Regions from separate parts of the Streptosporangium vulgare genome, predicted to be linked through region 3. Evidence: riboswitches for the same ligand, from Rfam matches in the RefSeq annotation. Region 3 holds a riboswitch; each other region holds the start of a gene.

What was found. A riboswitch is a leader RNA that binds a small molecule or an ion and turns the genes downstream of it on or off. The one in region 3 is predicted to bind cyclic di-AMP.
Region 1: linked by a shared signal. The riboswitch ahead of ACFFRH_RS31250 (C40 family peptidase) and the one ahead of ACFFRH_RS10120 (hypothetical protein) in region 3 are both predicted to bind cyclic di-AMP.
Region 2: linked by a shared signal. The riboswitch ahead of ACFFRH_RS32920 (coiled-coil domain-containing protein) and the one ahead of ACFFRH_RS10120 (hypothetical protein) in region 3 are both predicted to bind cyclic di-AMP.

What each region holds. Positions count from the first base shown of each region.
Region 1 is NZ_JBHMBS010000019.1:116,651-123,656, reverse strand. It holds gene ACFFRH_RS31270 (O-methyltransferase) at 1-370, shown strand, start outside; gene ACFFRH_RS31265 (Uma2 family endonuclease) at 473-1,063, shown strand; gene ACFFRH_RS31260 (branched-chain amino acid aminotransferase) at 1,278-2,372, opposite strand; gene ACFFRH_RS31255 (3-isopropylmalate dehydrogenase) at 2,546-3,592, opposite strand; cyclic di-AMP (ydaO/yuaA leader) riboswitch at 3,733-3,966, shown strand; gene ACFFRH_RS31250 (C40 family peptidase) at 3,954-4,556, shown strand; gene serA (phosphoglycerate dehydrogenase) at 5,072-6,661, opposite strand; gene ACFFRH_RS31240 (hypothetical protein) at 6,937-7,006, shown strand, end outside.
Region 2 is NZ_JBHMBS010000022.1:18,066-25,071, reverse strand. It holds gene ACFFRH_RS32935 (effector-associated constant component EACC1) at 1-13, opposite strand, end outside; gene ACFFRH_RS32930 (hypothetical protein) at 75-338, shown strand; gene ACFFRH_RS32925 (hypothetical protein) at 1,087-1,659, shown strand; gene ACFFRH_RS32920 (coiled-coil domain-containing protein) at 1,688-2,665, opposite strand; cyclic di-AMP (ydaO/yuaA leader) riboswitch at 2,669-2,805, opposite strand; gene galT (galactose-1-phosphate uridylyltransferase) at 2,878-3,957, opposite strand; gene ACFFRH_RS32910 (DeoR/GlpR family DNA-binding transcription regulator) at 3,954-4,754, opposite strand; gene ACFFRH_RS32905 (HD domain-containing protein) at 4,859-5,455, opposite strand; gene ACFFRH_RS44825 (50S ribosomal protein bL37) at 5,751-5,822, shown strand; gene ACFFRH_RS32900 (TIGR03086 family metal-binding protein) at 5,874-6,515, opposite strand; gene ACFFRH_RS32895 (choice-of-anchor I family protein) at 6,727-7,006, shown strand, end outside.
Region 3 is NZ_JBHMBS010000004.1:124,769-131,774, reverse strand. It holds gene ACFFRH_RS10140 (TolB-like translocation protein) at 1-74, shown strand, start outside; gene ACFFRH_RS10135 (sugar kinase) at 281-1,261, opposite strand; gene ACFFRH_RS10130 (IclR family transcriptional regulator) at 1,304-2,089, opposite strand; gene ACFFRH_RS10125 (DUF4253 domain-containing protein) at 2,347-3,210, shown strand; cyclic di-AMP (ydaO/yuaA leader) riboswitch at 3,494-3,644, shown strand; gene ACFFRH_RS10120 (hypothetical protein) at 3,891-4,718, shown strand; gene ACFFRH_RS10115 (alpha/beta fold hydrolase) at 5,052-5,912, shown strand; gene ACFFRH_RS10110 (hypothetical protein) at 6,084-6,455, opposite strand; gene ACFFRH_RS10105 (roadblock/LC7 domain-containing protein) at 6,466-6,852, opposite strand; gene ACFFRH_RS10100 (hypothetical protein) at 6,905-7,006, opposite strand, start outside.

The sequences.
Region 1 (7,006 bases), on a different contig from region 3:
GGAGTGGACGGCGATCGCCCGGAGTTACTGGGACAAGGCACGGGTCGCCGACCGCATCGAGCTGAGGATCGGCCCCGCGGCCGAGCGGCTGCGCGAGCTTCCCGAACACCCGGCCATCGACCTGGCGTTCATCGACGCCGACAAGGTCAACTATCCCGTCTACTACGAGATCCTCATGTCCCGCCTGGCCCCCGGCGGGGTGATCCTCGTCGACAACACCCTGTGGAGCGGCCACGTCGCCGACCCCAGCAGGGACGACGAGACCGTCAGGCACATCCGCGAGTTCAACGACATGGTCAGCGCCGACGAGCGGGTCACCTCGATCATGCTCCCCATCGCCGACGGCCTCACCATGATTCGAAAGCACTGACGAGAACTTTCCCGAATCGCGGACACGGAGAAATCTTTACGATTACTTTGGGTGACGTGGAAAACGCGTTGCGCTCACCCGCGCGGAGGGAAGGATGACCTCATGGCCAAGACCCTGGACCGTCGCGAGGCGAAGCCCATGTCCACCAACCACCAGGAGCTCGAACGGCACTACCAGAAGACCTGCGATCAGTGGCCCGACCGCAAGGTCGAGCTCATCAACGGCCGGATCGTGGTGAGGGAGTTGCCCACGCTCAACCACGCCAAGGTCATCCTGCAGTTGCTGATCCAGCTCATCCCGTTCGCCACGGCGCAGGGCTGGCACCCCGTATACGACGTCAAGCTCTTCCTGGGGGTTCAGAAAGACCACTATCGGCCCGATCTCCTCGTCGTGCCGAAATTTCCCCGCATGTGGGACGACGAGAACGTCTACGCCGAGGAAACGCTGCTCGTCGTGGAGGTGGTCTCCCCCAGCAGCCGCGACGACGACCATGTCACCAAGCCCGAGAACTGCGCGATCGCGGGTGTCCCGCTCTATCTGGTGATCGACGCCACCCAGAATCTCGCCCGGCTGCTCAGTCATCCCGGAGAGCGTGGATACCAGCAGCAACACCAGGTGATCCTCGGAGAGCCACTTGAGCTCCCCGCGCCCTGGGACCTCACGATCGACACCGGCAAGCTGGTCGAAGGTTAGATCCGCCCGGCAGGAGGCCCGCCCGGGTGGGCGGCCGGGTCTTCTCCGCGCGGGACCGGTGCCCCCTTCGGCCGACCGGCCCCCGCGGACCTCGCCGCGGGCCCCCGTACGGGGGCTGGTGGACACCTCGGCCGACCGGCCCCGCAGGCTCCCCCGTACGGGACCGGTGGACACCTCGGCCGACCGGTCCCCTGCGGATCTTCCTCGTACGGGACTAGCAGATCTTGTGAACCCAGCTGTGCGGGTCGGGACGGGACCCGTACTGGATGCCCACGAGTTCCTCGCGGATCTTCGAGGTGACGGGGCCCTGGGTGCCGTCGCCGATCGTCCAGGCGCGGTCGGCGCCCTTGACCGAGCCGACCGGGGTGACCACCGCGGCGGTGCCACAGGCGAAGACCTCGGTGAGCTCGCCCGTCTCGCAGCCCCGCTGCCACTCCTCGACCGACAGGCGCCCCTCCTCGGTGTGGAGGCCGAGATCGGAGGCGAAGGAGAGGATCGAGTCGCGGGTGATGCCGGGCAGGAGCGTTCCGGTGAGCGCGGGGGTGAGCAGGCGGTCACCGTAGACGAAGAACAGGTTCATCCCGCCCATCTCCTCGACGTAGCGGTGCTCGCCCGCGTCGAGCCAGACCACCTGGTCACAGCCCTGCTCGACGGCCTGGCGCTGGGCCACGAAGGCCGCCGCGTAGTTGCCGCCGCACTTGGCGAAGCCGGTGCCGCCGGGGGCCGCGCGGGTGTACTCGGTGGAGAGCCAGACCGTGACGGCCTTTCCCCCGCCGAAGTAGGCCGCCGCCGGGGAGGCGATGACCATGTACTTGTAGGTCCTGGACGGGTAGTTGACACCGAGCGCCGGCTGCGTCGCGATCATGAAGGGGCGCAGGTAGAGGCTGTGTCCCGGCGTGGTCGGGACCCACTCCCGGTCGGTCTGGACGAGCAGCTCCAGCGACTCGACGAACGTCTCCTCGGGCAGCTCGGGCATCGCCATCCGCGCCGCGGAGGTGTTGAAGCGCGCGGCGTTCGCCTCCGGCCGGAAGGTCACGATCGAGCCGTTCTCCTGGCGGTAGGCCTTGAGCCCCTCGAAGAGCTCCTGCGCGTAGTGGAAGACCGACGTCGCGGGGTCGAGGCTGAGCGGGCCGTACGGCACGAGCTTGGCGTCGTGCCAGCCCTGCCCCTCGGTGTAGTCGATCGAGATCATGTGGTCGGTGAAGACCTGACCGAACCCCGGGCTCGCCAGTACCTGCTCGCGCTCTGCCGCGGTGCGAGCGTGGTCGGAGAGCTGCACGTCGAAGCTGAGCTTCTGAGCGGTGGTCATCGCACGGATCCTTCTCTTGGTGTCTGGCTTACCCTTGGGTCCATTCTGCGTCGGACCGGGTAACGGGAAACTACTCCATCCATGCCGAAAACCGGCACTGCTGGAGAAACAAAAACGCGCCTGGCGGCTCAGGTGAGCCGCCGGGCGCGTCGGGGTCGAGGAGGGCGGCTTCCTCAGCCGGCTACTCGGGCGGTGATGTCGTCGCCGATCTCACGGGTGGTCCGGCCGACTCGGCCGGCCGGCCGCTCGACCAGGTCGTCGGCGACGGCCTGCTCGACCCTGGCGGCCTCGGCGGCCAGGCCCAGGTGGTCGAGGAGCATGGCGACCGACAGGATCGTGGCGGTCGGGTCGGCCTTGCCCTGGCCCGCGATGTCGGGGGCGCTGCCGTGGACCGGCTCGAACATGCTCGGCGCGGTGCGGTCGGGGTTGACGTTGCCGCTGGCCGCCAGGCCGATGCCACCGGCGATCGCCGCGCCGATGTCGGTGAGGATGTCGCCGAAGAGGTTGTCGGTGACGATCACGTCGAAGCGCTCGGGCTGGCTGACGAAGAACATCGAGGCCGCGTCGACGTGACAGTAGTCGGTCTGGACGTCGGGGTACTCCAGGCCGACGCGGTCGAAGGTGCGGGCCCAGAGGTCACCGGCGTAGGTGAGCACGTTGGTCTTGTGGACCAGCGTCAGCTTCCTGCGGGGGCGGCCCTGCGCCTTGTCGAAGGCGTAGCGCACGACGCGCTCGACGCCGTAGGCGGTGTTCAGCGACTCCTGGGTGGCGATCTCCTGCGGCGTGCCCCGGCGCATGACGCCACCCGCCCCGGCGTACGGGCCCTCGGTGCCCTCACGGACGACGATCATGTCGATGTCCTCGGGGCGGGCCTTGCCCAGCGGCGTCTCGACGCCGGGGAAGAGCTTGACCGGCCGGAGGTTCACGTAGTGGTCGAGCTGGAAGCGGAGCTTGAGCAGCAGGTCGCGCTCCAGGACGCCCGGGGGCACGCTGGGGTCGCCGACCGCGCCGAGCAGGATCGCGTCGTATCCGCGCAGCTCTTCGAGGACCGTGTCGGGCAGGGTCTCGCCGGTCTCGTGGTAGCGCTTGGCGCCGAGGTCGTAGGTGGTGGTCTCCACCTTCGTGCCGACCGCTTCGAGGACCTTCAGTCCCTCGGTGACGACCTCGACTCCGATTCCGTCCCCGGGGATGACCGCCAGGCGAATGTTACGCGAATCCATGCAGGCACCTTACCGGTCCGTCTCGGTGATCGAACACCGGTCTCATTCCCCGGACGCATCCGCCCGGCGAGCCGCCTGATCACTTTGTCCTTCTTTGCTAGGTATTGACCGTTTCGTGAGGTTTGGTTATGGTCCTCCCATTCACATCACTGCCTAATCCGTACGGGCCCTCCCCTTACCGGGCCCGTACGGAGCCGGGGAACCACTCTTTACGGGATCTACCTGACCCCGGGAACCCCGCTCCTCCCCCGGAGCGCCGTTCCCGGCCGTCATCAGGTGGATTCCTTGGGGCGAATCAGCGCGTTCTCGCGCCGTAGGGCGGCCTCCACGCCCGAGTCCGACAGCTCACCCGGCCGGCCTTATGGAAGGAACCATCCTGTCCGGCACAGTTCTCCCCCGCGTCCTGTCCATCTCCGCATCCATGATCGTCGCCGGCGCCGCGGTGTGCGCGACCTCACCCGCCGCCCTGGCCGCCTCTCCTCCCCCCGCCCCCGGGCCCGCCGCACTCAACGCCCCCGCGCTGAAAGAGGCCCTGAAGGCCGTGGCCGTCAAGCCCGCCTGGCAGAAAGCCGTGAAGTGGGCCATGTCCAAGCGTGGAACGCCCTACGTCTGGGGCGGCACCGGCCACGGCGGATTTGATTGCTCCGGCCTGATGCTCCGCGCCTACGGCGCCGCCGGGATCAAGCTCCCCCGCGTCACCAACGACCAGTACGCCGCCTTCTCCAAGAAGATCGCCTGGAAGGATCTCAAGCCCGGTGACCTGGTCTTCTTCAGCGGCCTCGGCCACGTAGGCATGATCACAAAGCCCGGTTACATGGTTCACGCCCCGCGGACCGGCGACGTGGTCAAGGAGGAGAAACTCGACTCCTGGCGCCGCGACTCCTTCGCAGGCGCGGTGCGCCCCGACCCGCAGGGGGTTCAGCTGGCCAGGCGGGTCGAGCTCGCGACCGAGACCGGCGGATGAGACACGCCGGCGGATCACCGCCGGGAGGCCGTGGAGACCCCGGCGGCGAGAACGGGTTCAGCGGGTGGGGGCACCACCGTTGTCCCTGCGGTCCAGAGCGGTCTGGAGCGCGTCGGTGGCCTCGTTCTCGGTCTCGTCGGGACGGTTCCAGGGATACATGTCGTACATGGCGAATCTCGTCTCGGTCGCATGCCAGCAAGGAAGATGGTCGAGACTCCGGTCGGGACTCCGACCAGGCCTGATGTCGCGGGTCCGGATCACGGACCGGCGGCGGGGGCTTGGAGCCGGCACGCGCCACGACACCGCGGCGAGTCGCCGGCCTGCCCCTGTCAGGCCTCGCCGCGGCAGGTAGGAATTACGAGAACCTGGCGCATTTCATCCAGGCTACCTGGCCGCGGAAACACCGTCTCGTCCGGTGTACACACTTCTCACATGCTGAGACGAGATGTGGCCGCCGCCCCGGTCTCCGGCCCCCCCCCCGCCCCCGGGGCCGCCGGCCACATGAGCCGTTCCGGCTAGTCGGCCAGGTCGACCGATCGGCCGCTGTCGGCGCCGATCTCCGAGCCGATCTGGTCGATCACCTCGGCCGGGATGGCGGTGTCGACGGTGAGCGCGATGAGCGCCTTGCCGCCCTTGACGTCACGGGCCACCTGCATCGAGGCGATGTTGATCGAGTGGTCGCCGAGGATGCGGCCGACCACGCCGACGATGCCGGGCCGGTCGGTGTAGGTGAAGAACGACAGGTGGTCGGTCGGCTCGATCTCCATCTGGTAGCCGTTGACCTCGACGATCTTCGTGATCTGCCTCGGCCCGGACAGGGTGCCCGAGACCGAGACCGCGCGGCCGTCGGCGAGGACGCCGCGGACCGTCACGACGTTGCGCCAGTCGGGGCTCTCGGAGCTGGTGATCAGCTCGACCGACACGCCGCGGTCCTTGGCCAGCAGCGGGGCGTTGACGTAGGTGACCGAGTCCTCGACCACGTCGGTGAAGACGCCCTTGAGCGCGGCCAGCTCCAGCACGCGGACGTCGTGGGAGGCGATCTCGCCGCGCACCTCGACGTCGAGCTTGGTGGCGACCTCGCCCGCGAGGGCGGTGAACACCCGGCCGAGCTTCTCGGCGAGCGGCAGGCCCGGCTTGACGTCCTCGGCGACGGCGCCGCCCTGGACGTTGACCGCGTCCGGCACGAACTCCCCGGCGAGCGCGAGCTTCACGCTGCGCGCGACCTGGGTGCCGGCCTTCTCCTGGGCCTCGTGGGTGGAGGCGCCCAGGTGCGGGGTGACGACGACCTGGTCGAGCTCGAAGAGCGGGCTGTCGGTGACCGGCTCCTTCGGGAACACGTCGATGCCGGCGCCGGCGACGCGGCCCTCCTTGATCGCGGAGTAGAGGGCGTTCTCGTCGATGATGCCGCCGCGGGCGACGTTGATGAGGCGGACGTTCGGCTTGACCGTGTGGAGCTCCCTGTCACCGATGAGACCGATGGTCTCCTTGGACTTGGGCAGGTGCACGGTGATGAAGTCGGCCTCGCTCAGGGCCTCCTCCAGCGAGACCAGCCGGACGCCCATCTGCGCGGCGCGGGCCGGCTGCAGGTAGGGGTCGTAGGCGATCAGCTCGACACCGAACGGCTGGAGGCGCTGCGCGACCAGCTGACCGATCTTGCCGAGGCCGAGGATCGCGACGACCTTCTCGTCGAGCTCCACACCGGTGTACTTCGAGCGCTTCCACTCGCCGCCCTTGAGCGCGGAGTGCGCCTGGGCGACGTTGCGGGCGGAGGCGAGGATGAGGGCGACGGTGTGCTCGGCGGCGCTGGTGATGTTGGAGGTCGGCGCGTTGACGACCATGACGCCGGCCTTGGTGGCGGCCTCCACGTCGACGTTGTCCAGGCCGACACCGGCTCGGGCGACGACGCGGAGCCGGGGGGCGTTGGCGATCGCCTCGGCGTCGACCTGCGTGGCGCTGCGCACGATGAGCGCGTCCACGTCGGCGAGGGCGGGCAGGAACTGGGCACGGTCGGCGCCGTCGGTGTGGCGGACTTCGAAGTCCGCGCCCAGAACCGCGAGACCGGCCTCGGAAAGTTCCTCAGCGACCAGTACGACGGGCTTGTTCACAGGCTGGATCCTTACTAGACGGTGAGGGGTGCACGGACCTCACGTAGTCTATCGGCGCTTGTGAACGCGTTCACGAGTGTCCCGCGATCCGAGACGCCCCCATGACGCCGGAGACCCTCCCAAGAGACTTCTGTGACGCGAGGGAGCTTCGCGACACAGGAGACGGTTACCCGTCTTGACAGATCTCATGCGCCTAAAATTCAAGTTGGTATTGATCCCAGGAAAACTTCGCGATTACCCTGATAAGCCGTGGTCCACTACCTATCGTTCCTCATATGAGCATCGGGAACCCCGCTCTCGGCAACGTGCTCGCGCAGCACGGCGATCCGCACCGGCTGCTTGCGG
Region 2 (7,006 bases), on a different contig from region 3:
TCAAGATCTCCATTGGGCTCCCACTGGCCAGGAATTCACGACACCATTACCGACTGTCATGCTTTCGACACTCCATGAGCGCGGTCGCCACAAGTTTGACCCAAGTCATCGAGATCGGCCAGGGCAGATCGGGCGAAGGTTCGCGGATGGGGCTGACCAGCCGGATTTTCCCGGGCCCTGCTGCGCGGGGCACGCCGGTGGACACCGGGAAAACCCCGCCGACGCACCTCGAAACGCTCGCCGACCTTGGACCGGAGCGGCGAGACGGCCCGCCTCCACGAGGGCCGGCACGCATCCGCCAGATCGGCCCGCCGCAGCACTGGGGCATCGAGATCTGATCCGCCATGACGACCGACCTACGGTGGAGCCGACCGAGGGGCAGGGGCGGGTTCTCCTGGTGGGGCCTCCCCGCTCTCGACCCGATGCCTGGCTCGGGGAGCGAACGATGACCGTGCGGCAGACTCTCGTGGCAGCGGCCATACGGAGAGCCTTGACCGCAGCTGGAGTCCTTCACGAACAGGCGGCGTCCTCAGTTTGATCGACTTTCCGGGCCGTACGCCGACGCCGAGGGAATCGCCGGCGGGATTCGTTACCGTCTGCGTACCGGCGCACGTCCGGCGCCGTAGCGGCGAACCGCCGCCGCAGGTGATCGGATGCGCGCCTGTGTCCCTTTCGGTGAGCAGCTGTCAACCTCTGACGGCACTTTTCATTGGCCATATGGAATCCGATGATCTCCAGTACGCGAAAAGTTGATAAATGAAGCTGATTTAAGCCGATCAACGGTCCCGCGCCGCAGCAGACGTACACCGCTGCCCCGACGGCGCGCATGGACGATGTGCCGACCTTCGGTCGGTGACCACGGCGCAAACCCTCTGCTCGCTCCGCGAATTCGGTGGTGACGGAACCCTTCTTCCCGCTACTGAAAAGGATCTTTAGATAGGGGCGCGACACGTGTGATGGCCCCTCTGTTTTCACACATGTGTTCGAAAGGATCGAGTGAATCCATCACGAACAGCCTCCGGCTCACCCAGCCGGACGCGCCGTCGCGCTGCCCTGATCGCGGCCCTGACCATGCCGCTCTCGTTGATGAGCGCGCCCGCGATCGCCCAGGACCCCACGCCGCCACCCCCTACGATTCCCGCTCCCACGACCCCGCCGAGCGCCCCCGCCACGCCCACCGGCAAAGCGCTGGCGCAGGCCAAGAAGGACAACCGGCGCATCGAGATCGAGTCACTGCGCTCGGAACGCGCCACCTACTACGCCAACCCCGACGGCAAGATCTTGCGGATGGAGCAGTACCTGGAGCCCGTCCGGGTCAAGAACGCAGGCGGCGACGGCTTCACCCCGGTCGACACCACCCTCGTCGAGGCAGACGGAATCATCAAGCCCAAAGCGGCCGAAGGCGGCCTGACGCTGTCCGCCGGCGGCAACACCGAAGCGATCAAGAGCAAGACCGGTGACATCGCCGCCCAGATCGACGCTCCGCGCACCCTGCCCAAGCCCACGCTCAACGGCAGCACCGCTACCTACCCCGGCTTCACCCTGCGGACCTACACGCACCTCATGCCGTCCAGCGAGGACCGCATGCGCAAGGCGATCGACGGCGCCTGGGGGAGTGCCGCGGATCCCGGGATGTGCCCTGAGAGGGGCGTCCGGTAGAGAAATCGCAGGTCAGCGCCTCGTGGCACTAGTACATCGAGATGTGCGGATGGTCGAAGTGGTTGGCCGTGATGCCGCCGCGGTTGGACATGAAGCGCCAGCCGGAGCCGTGGTTGATGCGCTGGCGCCAGATCACGTACTTCACGCCGAGCCTGGCCTTGTTCTTGATGGCCCAGGCGGCGATCTCGTCGCCCAGCGCGATGTTGGCGGCCGAGGGCATCGTGCCGCCGGTGCTCATCATGAAGTCGCAGGCGCGGCCCAGGGGGTGCTCGCCGCCGTCGTTGGCGGACCGGTAGCAGCCGACGGAGTACGGCAGGCTGAAGCGCCGCATGACGGCGTCGCGCATGATCCGGGTGCGGTCGGTGATGTTGTCGGCACCGGTGGGCAGCTGCGGGGCCCAGCTGCCGTCGGAGCGGCGGCCGGAACCGGTGGGGGCGAGCCGGTCGAGCTTGTCCTTGACGTCCCGGATCACGTCCTCGGCCTTCTCGCGCTGCTCCTCCACCTCCTTGGCCTCGTCGCGGATCTCGTCGGTGAGCCTGGACGCCGTCTCCGAGGCCTTCTTCCTGCGTTCGAGGCTTCCGGCGAAGCCCTCCAGGTAGGCGCTCTGCTGGGCGGTGAGCTGCTCCATCACCGCGGCGGCGCCCATGTCGCCGGAGAACATCAGCGCGGGCAGCCCTCCGCTGCTGCTGGTCTGGTAGCGGAGCTGGACGATGGAGTCGACCTGCCTCTTGGCCTCGACGTAGGTCTCCTCGGCCTTGTCCAGGTTCTGCTTGGCGACGGCCTCGGCCTTCTGCGCCTTCCTGAGAGACTCGCGTTTGGCCGCGTAGGTCTCGATCAGCCCGTCGAGTTTCTTGCCGAGTTTGGCCAGGTCGGCGCGGAGCTTGGCCTCGGTCGGCTTGGGTTCCGCGATTCCCGCGGTGGGGGCACCGATGGTGAACGCCGCGATCGAGCTCAGACAGAGGACCAGAGCGGCATGCCGACGGAACGTGGGGGACGGGGCCGCCACGAACTCTCCTCTCCTTACGCCTACCGGGTTAGCTGACGGGTTCGGGCTGGAGGAAGCCCTTCCACCGAAGTGGTTTCACCCCAGGTGCGGTGGTTCCCCGGCTCCCGGGCAAGGTGCCCGGGATTAGGCAAATCAGCGTTTAAAGCTGATGTGGGAAGGATAGTAGTGGTAAACAGCAGGTCATGCGACCTCAAGCCGAGACCGAGCGGTAATCAGTTCGTGACAACGGAGCGCAGAAGGTGTGCTGTCCCCTCGGGTGACACGTCGTTCACGAAGGCGCCCATGGCCGACTCCGACCCCGCGAGGTATTTCAGCTTGTCCGGCGCGCGGCGGATGCTGAACAGCTCCATGTGCGCGTACGACAGGTCGCGGCCGGTGGAGACCGGCGCCTGGTGCCAGGCCGCGATGTACGGCATGGGCACGCCGAACAGCCCGTCGAGGCGGCGGAGCACGTCGGTGTAGAGGGGGCCGAACGCCGCGCGCTCCTCGGCCTCCAGCGCGACCAGGTCGGGGACCTGGCGGTGCGGGTAGAGGTGCACCTCCACGGGCCAGCGCGCCGCGGCCGGGACGAACGCCGTCCAGTGCTCGTTCGAGCCCACCACCCGGACCCCGGCCTCCCGCTCCGCGGCCAGGACGTCGGCGAACAGGTTGCCGCCGGTCCGCTCCCGGTGGCGCCCGGCCGCCCCGAGGGTGAGCCTGGTGCGCGGGGTCACGTAGGGGTACGCGTAGATCTGGCCGTGCGGGTGGGCCAGGGTGATGCCGATCTCCGCCCCCCGGTTCTCGAAACAGAACACCTGCTCCACGCCGGGCGTCGCCGACAGCTCCGCCGTACGGTCGACCCAGGCCTCCATGACCAGCTCGACCTGCTCGGGGGAGAGCCGCGAGAACGAGGAGTCGTGCTCGGAGGTGAAGCAGACCACCTCGCACCTGCCGATCCCCGGACGGACCTCGCTCAGCCCGCCGATCTCCCGGTGTTCGCCCGGCTGGGCGGAGAACGACGGGAACCGGTTCTCGAAGACCACCACGTCGTAGTCGGAGGAGGGCACCTCGGTGAGGTTGCCGGGAGTGGAGGGGCAGAGCGGGCACTCGCTGGCCGGGGGCAGGAAGGTGCGGCCCTGGCGGTGCCCGGCCACCGCGATCCACTCCTCGGTGAGCGGGTCGTAGCGCAGCTCGGAGGCCGCGGGGCGGGGCGGCAGGTCACGCTGGTCGACCGCCCCGCGGTCGGCGTCGTCGCGCCGGTCGAAGTAGATGAGCTCCCGGCCGTCGGCCAGGTGGGTGATCGTGCGTTTCATCGGCCGGCGATCTCGCTCTCTCGCTGGGGTTCCGTGATGATCAGCTCGCCCACCGAGGCGGCGAGCTCCTCGCGGGCCTCCTCGGTCAGGCCGGAGTCGGTGACCACGATGTGGGCCTCGGCCAGCTGGGCGATCGTGCTGATGCCGACCGTGCCCCACTTGGTGTGGTCGGCGAGCACCACCAGGCGGTGCGCGGAGGCGACCAGCTCGCGGTTGGTCTCGGCCTCCAGCAGGTTGGGGGTGGTGAACCCGGCGCGGGCGCTCATCCCGTGCACGCCGAGGAAGAGGGTGTCGACGTGGAGCCCGCGGATCGCCGAGACCGCGACCGGGCCGACCAGGGCGTCGGAGGGAGTGCGGACCCCGCCGGTCAGCACGACCGTGCGGTCGGCCCTGGGGGAGCGGTGGAAGACGTCGGCGATCCGGACCGAGTTGGTGATCACGGTCAGCTCGGGCACGTCGGCCACGTGGTGGGCGAGCGTCCAGGTCGTGGTCCCCGCGGAGAGCGCGATCGCCGTGGCGGGCCGGACGAGCCGGGCGGCGTGCTGGGCGATCGTCTCCTTCTCCGCCTGCTGGCGCGCCGACTTGGCGGCGAAGCCCGGCTCCTCGGTCGAACCGGGCCCGGCGGCGGTGGCGCCGCCGTGGACCTTCTCCACCAGGCCGCGCTCGGAGAGCACCTCGAGATCGCGCCGGATCGTCATGTCGGACACGCCGAGCTCCCGGACGAGATCGGCGACCCTGACCCCGCCGCTACTGCGCACCCTCTCCAGGATCGCCTGCTGCCGCTGCTGGGCAAGCATCGCCCCGCCCTCCCCGCTCCCCTTAATCCACCAGATTCCACCAAATTACCACGACAACAAGGCGGGATGTTGTTGATTTTTGGTGACTAACCGTTCGCGGTCGCTCACAGCCGCTCAAGCTCCGCCGCGATGTTCGCCCTCGCCGCCTCCTCCAGATCGGCGACGCGGAAGATCGCCGGAAGGTCGAGCAGCGAGCGCAGCATGGCGGACCTCCCGGCCCTGAACGCGTCGTCGGGCACGAAGCCGTACTCCTCGCGCACGGCCGCCGCGTAGCGGGCGTAGACCTCGGCGGACGCGCCCAGGATCGCCAGGTCCGCGTCGGACAGCACGGCCCCGTCCATGTCGCCGGGCGCGGGGTCGTGCGTGACGGTCAGCCGGACCAGCCGGGCGACCGTCGCCACGGCCTCCGCCGACAGCCCCATCTCCGGCAGCGCCCGCTCGGCGAGCCCCGCGCTCCGCTCCTCGTTGTCGCCGCGCTGCGGGTCGTACACGGCGTCGTGGAACCAGGCGGCCAGCCGTACGAGGTCCGGATGCTCGGCGTGGCCGGCGAGGGCGTCGACGTGGGTGAGCACGGACTCCAGGTGGGCGGTCGTGTGGTACCTGCGGTGCGGCTCGTCGTACCGGGTGATCAGTTCGCTGCCGAGGGGGTCGGCCCCGAGGCCGGCCAGGGATCGCCAGCGGGCCATCAGCTTCTCGCTCATGTGAGGGAGCCTAGAACCGGCCGGTGCCGCGCCGGAGGGGCGGGGCGCGGAACGTCAGGACCGGGGAAAGGCCGGGAAAGGACGGGAAAGACAGGGGAAGTCAGGGCAAGGCCGGGGAAACACGGTCCACCGGAGCGGGACGGATCGCCGTCCGGGCCTTGTGCGGCCGCCGTTCCGGGAGGACTGTGAAGGTCTGAGCCGGTGAGATCGAGTCCCGTACGGTCCCCGGGAGACGGGACCGGATCTCACGGGGCCCGGAGGAACCTCGGAGAACCTCAGGGAAGGGGTGGTCGGCATGGGCAGACGAGCGCGTAAGGCCAAGGCCCGCAGGAAGCGCAAGGCGAACCACGGCAGGCGGCCGGCCTAGCGGCCCGCACCTCCCCGCGTGAGCCGTGCGCGAGCGCCCGGGAAACGAACGTCAGGCGCGACGTCCCCAGGAGGCCAGCAGCCGGGCCTGCGCGTCGGTGCCGGCGCCGGCGGTGATGCCGTCGGCGGTGTCGCTCTCGTCGCTGCCGTCGCTGCCGTCGCTGCCGTCGCTGTCGGAGGGCGCCTCCGGGGGCTCTCCGACGGCCTCGGCCTGCCGGTGACCGGGTTCCGCGTGGCTGAACCAGGCGGTGCACGCCTCGACCAGCTCGGGGTCGAGCCGCTCGTCGGCGCCGATGGCGCGGGCCAGGTCCCAGGTGTGGATGAGCGCGTCGGCGAACAGCTCGGTGACGTACTCCCGGCCGGGCACGTCGCCGAACGGCAGGTGGACGAGACGGTCGAGGGCGTGGACGTCCGCCGCCGCCTGGATGGCGGGCACGGCCGAGGTGTCGAACGCCTTGATGGGGTCGTCGCCGAGCAGGTCCCCCTCGAAGGCGTCGCCGACCTCCGCGGAGGTCCCCCCGGCGAGCAGCACCGGAGCCCAGAGATTCTCGCCGACCACGTGGTTGACCAGGGCGTGCACGTCCCAGTCGACGCACGGCGTCGGATTCTCCCACTGATCGAGGCCGACCCGGTGGACGAGAGCGCCGAAGTCGTCCAGCGCGCGCCGGTAAGCCTCGGGTATGTCGATGGTCATCATGCTCCTCCCGATGCCCTCCCGGGTTTCCTCCCGGCTCTCATCTTGACCGTAACCCCTGGGCAGCCAGTAGTCATCGCGTCAACGGACATGACCGGCATGCCCGGGATGCCGTAGTGGATCCGTCCGGGGTACATCTGACCGTGGGGCTTCATCCCGTGGTCATCTCGACGTCAGAAGGAGGTCACGATATTTCGTGAAAATTCGTCTCATGCGCACCACGACTTTCACCCGGGCGGCCGCCGCGGCGGTCACCGGCCTGCTTCTTGTGCCCGTCTCCGCGGCCCCGGCCGCCGCCGGGCCCGGCCAGGGGGACGTCAAGCTGACCTTCCTCGGCCGCTACAGCACCGGTACCGTCGCCGCGGGCGCCTCGGAGATCACCGCGTACGACGCCGCGACCCGCCGGGTCTTCGTGGTGAACGCGCAGGCCGGCACCGTCGACGTGCTCGACATCCGCGACCCGCGCGAGCCGCGCAAGGTCACCACCCTGG
Region 3 (7,006 bases):
TGGGCAACGAACGGCTGGTCAGCTACAGGATCGGGGACCAGATCGTGGTCATCGACCTCGGTAAGATCAACTAGGGCACCTTCGTCCCGGGCCCGGCGTCCTCGTCCTCGGTCCCGCTCCCGCTCGGTCCCGCTCCCGCTCGGTTCCGCCCCTGCGAGACGCACGGGGCGGGGCGGTCGCCCACCGGGGGGAGAGAGCCGGCGCCGAGGCGTCCTCCGATGCTCTTCGAGCGGCGGGCCGCCTCCGGGTACGGATCGAGGCCGCCCGGGACGGGCACGGGTCAGCGGCTGACCGCGTCGACGGTGCCGGTGGCGTCGGCCGCGTCGGCCGTGCCGGACGGGCGCAGCAGGTCCAGGTCGGCGCGGCGGGGCAGGCTCTCCCAGTCGCCGTCGGCGGTGACGGCGAAGGCCCCCGCGGCGCAGGCCGTGGCCAGCCGCCGTTCGGGGGCCGCCCCGGCGAGGGTCTCGGCGATCCAGCCCGCGGCGAAGGCGTCCCCGGCGCCCACCGGGTCGAGCTCGACGACCCGGTAGGGCTCCGCGTGCCGCACGGCGCCGTCGGAGAGCTCGATCGCGCCGAGGGCGCCGCGCTTGACGAGGACGTGGCGCGGGCCGAGGGCCGACAGGGCCCCGGCCAAGGTGAGCGGGTCGTCGCCCTCGACGACCAGCCGGGCCTCGCCCTCGGTCGCGAACAGGACGTCCACCGAGGCGACGGTCTCGCGCAGCGCGGCGGACGCCTCGGCGGGCGTCCACAGGGCGCGGCGGTAGTTGACGTCCATCGACACGGTCACGCCCGCGTCGCGGGCCTCGGCGATCGCGGCCCGCACCGCCTCGGCGGCGGACGCCGACAGCGCGAGCGTGATGCCCGTGACGTGCAGCACGCGCGCCGAGCGGATCAGCGAGACGTCCAGGTCGGAGGGGCACAGCCGGGATCCGGCGCTCGCCGAGCGGTAGTAGCGCACGTCGACCATCTCCGCCGTGCGCCTGCTCTTGATCATCAGGCCGGTGGGCGCCCCGGGGTCGACCCGCATCCCCCGCACGTCGACGCCCTCACCGGCCAGCGTCGAGCGCAGCAGCTCGCCGAACTCGTCGGCGCCCACCCTGCCGATCCAGGCCGCGCGCCCGCCGAGGCGGGAGACGCCGATGGCCACGTTCGACTCCGCGCCGCCCACGCCGAGTCCGAAGTCGCGGGCGTGCCTGAGCGGGCCGGTGCGCCGCGCGGTGAACAGGGCCATGCTCTCACCGAGCGTTACCAGGTCAGTCATGGAAAACGGGTCCTTAGGGAGTCGGCGGGCTGACTTCGTCGATCATCGGGTCGAGCCGAGCTTTCTGGAGATGCGCAGGGCCGCCTCGGCCACCAGGGGACCCAGGTCTCGCACCCGTGCGGCGGTGATCCGGGAGGTGAGACCCGAGATGGAGATGGCCGAGGTGGCGACGTCGTTGTGGTTGAAGATCGGCGCCGCGACGCAGCGCACCTCGGGCTCGTTCTCCCGGTCGTCGACCGAGTAGCCCCGCTGCCGGATCCGGCCCAGCTCGGCGCGCAGGCGCGCGGCGTCGGTGATGGTGTACCGGGTGACGTGCGGCATCCCGGCGGCCACGATCTCCTCGACGGCCTCCTCCGGCTGCCAGGCGAGGATCGCCTTGCCCACGGCGGTGCGGTAGACGGGGTTGCGGCTGCCGATGCGCGAGGCCATGCGCACGTTGGTCTCGTTCTCGACCTTGTCGATGTAGACCACGTCGGGCGGGTCGTAGACCACGAGGTGGACGGTCTCCCTGACCTCCGCCATCAGGCGGTGCGACTCCTCGGCGGCGACCGTCCGCAGGTCGAGGGTGGACAGGTACGCCTGCCCGAGGCGCAGGGCGCCGCTGCCCAGCCGGTAGGCGCCGCTCTTGCGGTCGCGTTCCAGGAGCCTGGCCTCGATGAGCGGGGCGGTGAGCCGGAGCACCGTGCTCTTGGACAGGTCGAGCGCCTCGGCGAGCCGGGTGAGCGACAGGCCGTGGCCCGCGCCCGCGTGGTCGCGCACGTGCGCGAGGACGGCGAGGGCGCGGCGGAGCGAGGCCGACTGGTTGCGCTCGGGGGCGGGCCCACCCATCGCGGCCTCCCATGGTGATCCGGCAATCGAATACCTGGTCAAGGTAGGCGAGTACGCCGCCCCGCGGCCACTTTGCAGCACAACGTTCTGCACTGCACAACCGGCCGCGGGCAACCGGACGGGACGGGGACGGGCGGGTACCCACCCGGTTCCGTTCTCCGCGATACCGATAATTTTTGCCTGGACCAGGGCAGAACTGTCCCTCGGGATGGTTGACAGGCCAAAATTGGTCCGTGGCCAGGATCGGATCGGTAGAGATGAGCGATTGCGAGAGTGAGCGACTTCCGCCAGTTCTGGGTCAGCTGTTCGCCGATGGGGCCGACGGGAGCGAGGGCGGCGGCGAGACCGGGGAGGGCGTGGTCAGGAGGCTCTCGGTGGAGCTGCCACCGGGGGACGTGGTGTGGCCCGACCCCGGTTACGCTCAGCTCGCCGTCCGTCGCCGTCCGGCGTTCTGGCTCAGCGAGGTGGCGGTCTCCGGCGAGTACTGGGCCCGGCTGAGGGCCCAGCACGAGCGGTCGGGCCTGTGGCCGGTGCTGCTGGAGGACTCCGTCCAGCCCTGGTCGGCCGGCCAGATCGCCCCGGACACGGCCGGTCAGATCGACAACTACCACGCCGCCGCGTTCATGGCCGAGGTGTGGTCCGACTGGATCGCCAGGGCCAACCTCGACCAGCTCGAACTGCTCGACCCCTTCGGTCCCGAGTGTCCCGGCCCGGCCCCCTCGGGCAGGCTCGCCGCCGACCCCGGCGTGGTCGCCGACTGGTACGCCGGGCTGGTGGCCGAGCGCAGGACCCCGCTCGGGCTCGTCGCGGTCGAGCGCGGGGCCGACGCCCTCGCCGTCATGGGCTGGCAGGGCGCCCTGAACCACAACGAGTGGATGGTCCCGCTCGCGGCCGTCGTGCGGAGCTGGGAGGACAGGTTCGGGGTACGGGTGGTCGGCATGGGCTTCAACACCCTCGACCTCAGCGTCGCCGCGCCCCCGACGACCTCGGAGCACGCCCTGCACGTCGCCGCGGAGCACTGGACGTTCTGCCCCGACAGCATCATCCAGGGGGCCGGGAACCTCATCGACTACGCCGAGCAGATCAAGGGCAGGAACGCCTGGTCGTTCTGGTGGGACTGAGCGGAGCCTCTGGAGCGGGTGCCGGGACGGAGCCGGGAAACGAGGCCGGGAAACGAGGCCGGGAAACGGGGCCGGGGACGGGGTTCCGGAGGCGATTCCCGGCATGGGGGAGACATCCGTGCTGGTAGGACGGGTGTTGGTCTGACGGGGCGATCGATGAGGCTTCCTTGAAGGTTGTAGGTAGATCTTCTGGGGTTTTCATGGTGTTTGCTTTGCTTTGTCCGGTTTTGGTGGGTAGTGTCCAGGGTTATCGGTAGGCGACCTGCCCTTCACAAGAGGGAGCGGCCGGCCGACGTCGAATCCCGAGAGCCCGTACGGGCTCCGGAGCCGGGGAACCACGTTTCCGGGGTGAATCCGCCGCGACCGCGCGGCGGTAGGGCAACTCCACCGCCCGAACCCGTCAGCTAACCCGGTAGACGAGATGGAGAGGAGATCCCCTCATGGATCACCGCGTTACCACGTCGGTGCACCCCGTGTCCGCGCCGACCACCTGACTTTTCCCCCGTCCCCCCCGACCCCCCCGCCGCCCCGACCGCGGCATCCTCCAGATCGTGCTCCGCGTAGCGATTGCCTGAGATTCCGGCTACGCCCCCTTTTCCGACGAGCGCGTTCCCGCCAGTGCACCCCTCCGGTGTGTCGCACATGGCTGCCCCGTTCCCTCGCGAAAGAGCCTTTTCTCCATGCGCCTCTTCTTTGGTATGCACAAGAACGGCCTGAGCAAGTCCACCTGGCAGAACGACAATCCCCGCGGCAAGCGTCTCGCGGCCGCAGCCCTGGTCGGTGCGAGTGTCCTCGCCTCCGCCGGTGTCGCCCTGGCGCTGCCCGCCGCCACCTGCTTCGCCGCCACCGCCGACCCCGAGGTCGGCGTGGCGAAGGCCAGTGCCGAGACCGTTCTCCTCCAGGGCGCGACCACGGCCTCCTACTTCTGGGACGACTCCTCCGGCCGGGCCGGTGACACCGGGCTGCCCGCCAGCGGCAGGCCGATGCAGAAGGGCATGATCGCCAGCCCGAGCTGGCCCCTGCTCACCGAGGGCTACCTCATCTACAAGGGCAAGAAGGCCAAGTTCTTCGTCGGTGACCGTGGTCCGGGCTCGCCCTCGAACCAGGGCATCATGATCGACATCGACGCCAAGACCTTCGCCGACCTGACCGGTGGAAGGTTCAACGCCGGCACGCTCGGCGTGGACGGCAACGGCGGCATGGGCCACATCGACATCAAGTACGTGGTCACCAAGTGGGGCGGCGGTACGGGGATCAAGAACCACCCCGTCGCGTTCTCCACCGGTGCCTGGAACCGCAGGGACACCAGCCCGGCCAAGCCCCCGACGGTCGTCTTCGCCAAGGCCCAGGAGCTGGGGATAGGCGTGCAGACCCAGCTGGCGAGCGCCGCGGTCCGGCCGTGGGCCGGCAAGCCCAAGGTCATGGTCGAGCCCGCCTCCATGCACCTCCCGGCCGGCGTGGCCGCCATCGGTGCCCGCGCCGCCGAGATCGGCGCCGGGAAGAGCTGAGCCGGGGCCTGCGCCCCGCTGGAGCTCCCCCGTTCCGGCTTCCCCGGCGGAGCCCCTGCCCCGCCGGACCGCCCCGGCCGGAGCTCTCCCCGCTGGAGAGTCCGTCCCGTAGAAGCTCCCCCCGGAGCCCCGACCCCCGACCCCCGACCTACGGAGCCCCGACCCGCAGAGCCTCGACCCGCGGAGACCCTCTGCCGGAGACCCCCTGCGGGAGCCCTCCTGCGGGAGACCCCTTGCCGGAGATCCTCCGCCGGAGACCTCACCCCGCCGGTGGCCCGCTTTCCCCCGAATGGCATTCTGTCCCGCGGAACCAGCAAGGACGGTAGGAGCGCCATGACTCTGCGGGCCCCGGCGAACGGTATCGAGATCGCCTACGACACCTTCGGCTCCCCGGGGGCCCGTCCCCTCCTGCTGATCACGGGCCTCGGTTGCCAGCTGATCCAGTGGGACGAGAGGTTCTGCGCGCTGCTCGCCGGCCGCGGGTACCACGTGGTGCGTTTCGACAACCGCGACAGCGGCGAGAGCACCCACCTGGACGGGGCGGGGACGCCCGCCCTGGACGGGAGCGGGGAGGTCCCCTACCTGCTGGACGACATGGCCGACGACGCCGCCGGACTGCTCGACGCGCTCGGCTGGGACACGGCCCACGTGATCGGCCTCTCGATGGGCGGGATGATCGCGCAGTCACTCGCGATCCGCCACCCGCGCCGGGTGCGCAGCCTCACCTCGATCATGTCCACCCCGAGCCCGCGGGCCGCCCTGCTGACCGACCCGGACGTGCTCCTGCCGGCCTTCACGCCCGACCGCGAGAGCGCGGTCCGGCGGGCCCTCGACAACTGCGCGGCCGTCGGCTCGCCCGGCTACCCGTTCGACCGGGAGTGGAACGCCGAGATCGCCGGGCTGGGCTACGACCGGTCGTACGACCCGGCGGGCACGGCCAGGCAGGTGGCCGCGATCATGGCCTCCGGCGACCGTGCGCCCCGGCTCGGGGAGCTCGCGGTTCCGGCTCTCGTGCTGCACGGTGAGGACGACCCGCTCGTTCCGCTGCCCGCCGGGATCGCCACGGCCGACGCGATCCCCGGCGCCCGGCTGATCACCTTCCCCGGCATGGGCCACGACCTGCCCGCCGAGCTCTGGCCCGCCTTCGTCGACGCGATCGACGAGCTCACCGTCTCCGCGGACTCCGGGCGGTGACCCCCGGCACGCCCTGTTTCTCGCGTTCTCCTCGTTCTCCTCGACCAGGCTCCGACGAAGCTCCGGTGGGGCTCCACGAAGGTCCGGCTGCGCTCCCGGGAGGCTCCGTGGCGCTCCCGGAGGGCTCCGGTGCGGCCCGCGCCTCCCGGGGCACGGGCCGCACCGGAGGGATCACACCTCGAGCTTCTCCTCGATGCCGCGCAGGACGTGCCGCGCGAGCGCGAGGTTGGCCCGGTTCCGGTCGAGGGCCAGGTAGAGGAACAGCCCTTTGCCGCTCCGGCCCGAGATCGGGCGGATTATGTGGTACTGCGTGCCGAGCGTGATGAGGATGTCCTCGATGCCGTCCTTGAGGCCGAGCGACTCCATGGTCCGCATCTTGGCCTTCACGACCTCGGTGTTGCCCGCGGCCGCCACCTGGAGGTCGAGGTCCTTGGATCCGCCGAGGGCGCCCAGCGCCATCCCGCTGTTGTAGTCGACGACGACCGAGCCGATGGCACCGTCGATCGTCATCATCTCCTTGAGCGAGATGTCCATGTTGCCCATTGCTGTCTCCTCACTGGGATATCGATATGCGTGAGCTGACGGCGGCCAGCCTGGCCGCCGTCTTGCGGCCCTCCAGCCGGAGCAGCCCGAGGTTCGTCCCCGGGCGCGCCAGGACCGTGAGGACGATCTTGGGTCCGGCGGCGTAGAACGCCGCGTAACCGTTGGTGCCGGAGATCAACGTCTCCTCGAAGGTGCCCTTGCCGGCCATGCTCGTCATCCGGCGGCTGAGGGCCAGCACGGCGGAGGAGAGCGCGCCGGTCTGCTCGGCGTCTCTGTCCAGGTCGCTCGCTATCGTCAGACCGTCGACGCTGCACGCGATGCTCCCGTTCACGTCGGGTATGCGTTCTCGCAGCGCCGCCATCTCGCGCCGTATCTCCTCGCGCAGTTCCACCGGCATCCTCCTTCCGATCAGCTTCAGCGTCCGCAGCCTTATCGGCATGTGACCGGGCTCAAGTCATCGCCTCCAATGCGTTCCTGAGCCGGATGAGCAGGTTGACGTCGGCGGGGTCCCCGTTCGCCCTGGGGAGCCACTCCGGCGTCTCAGGAGAGCC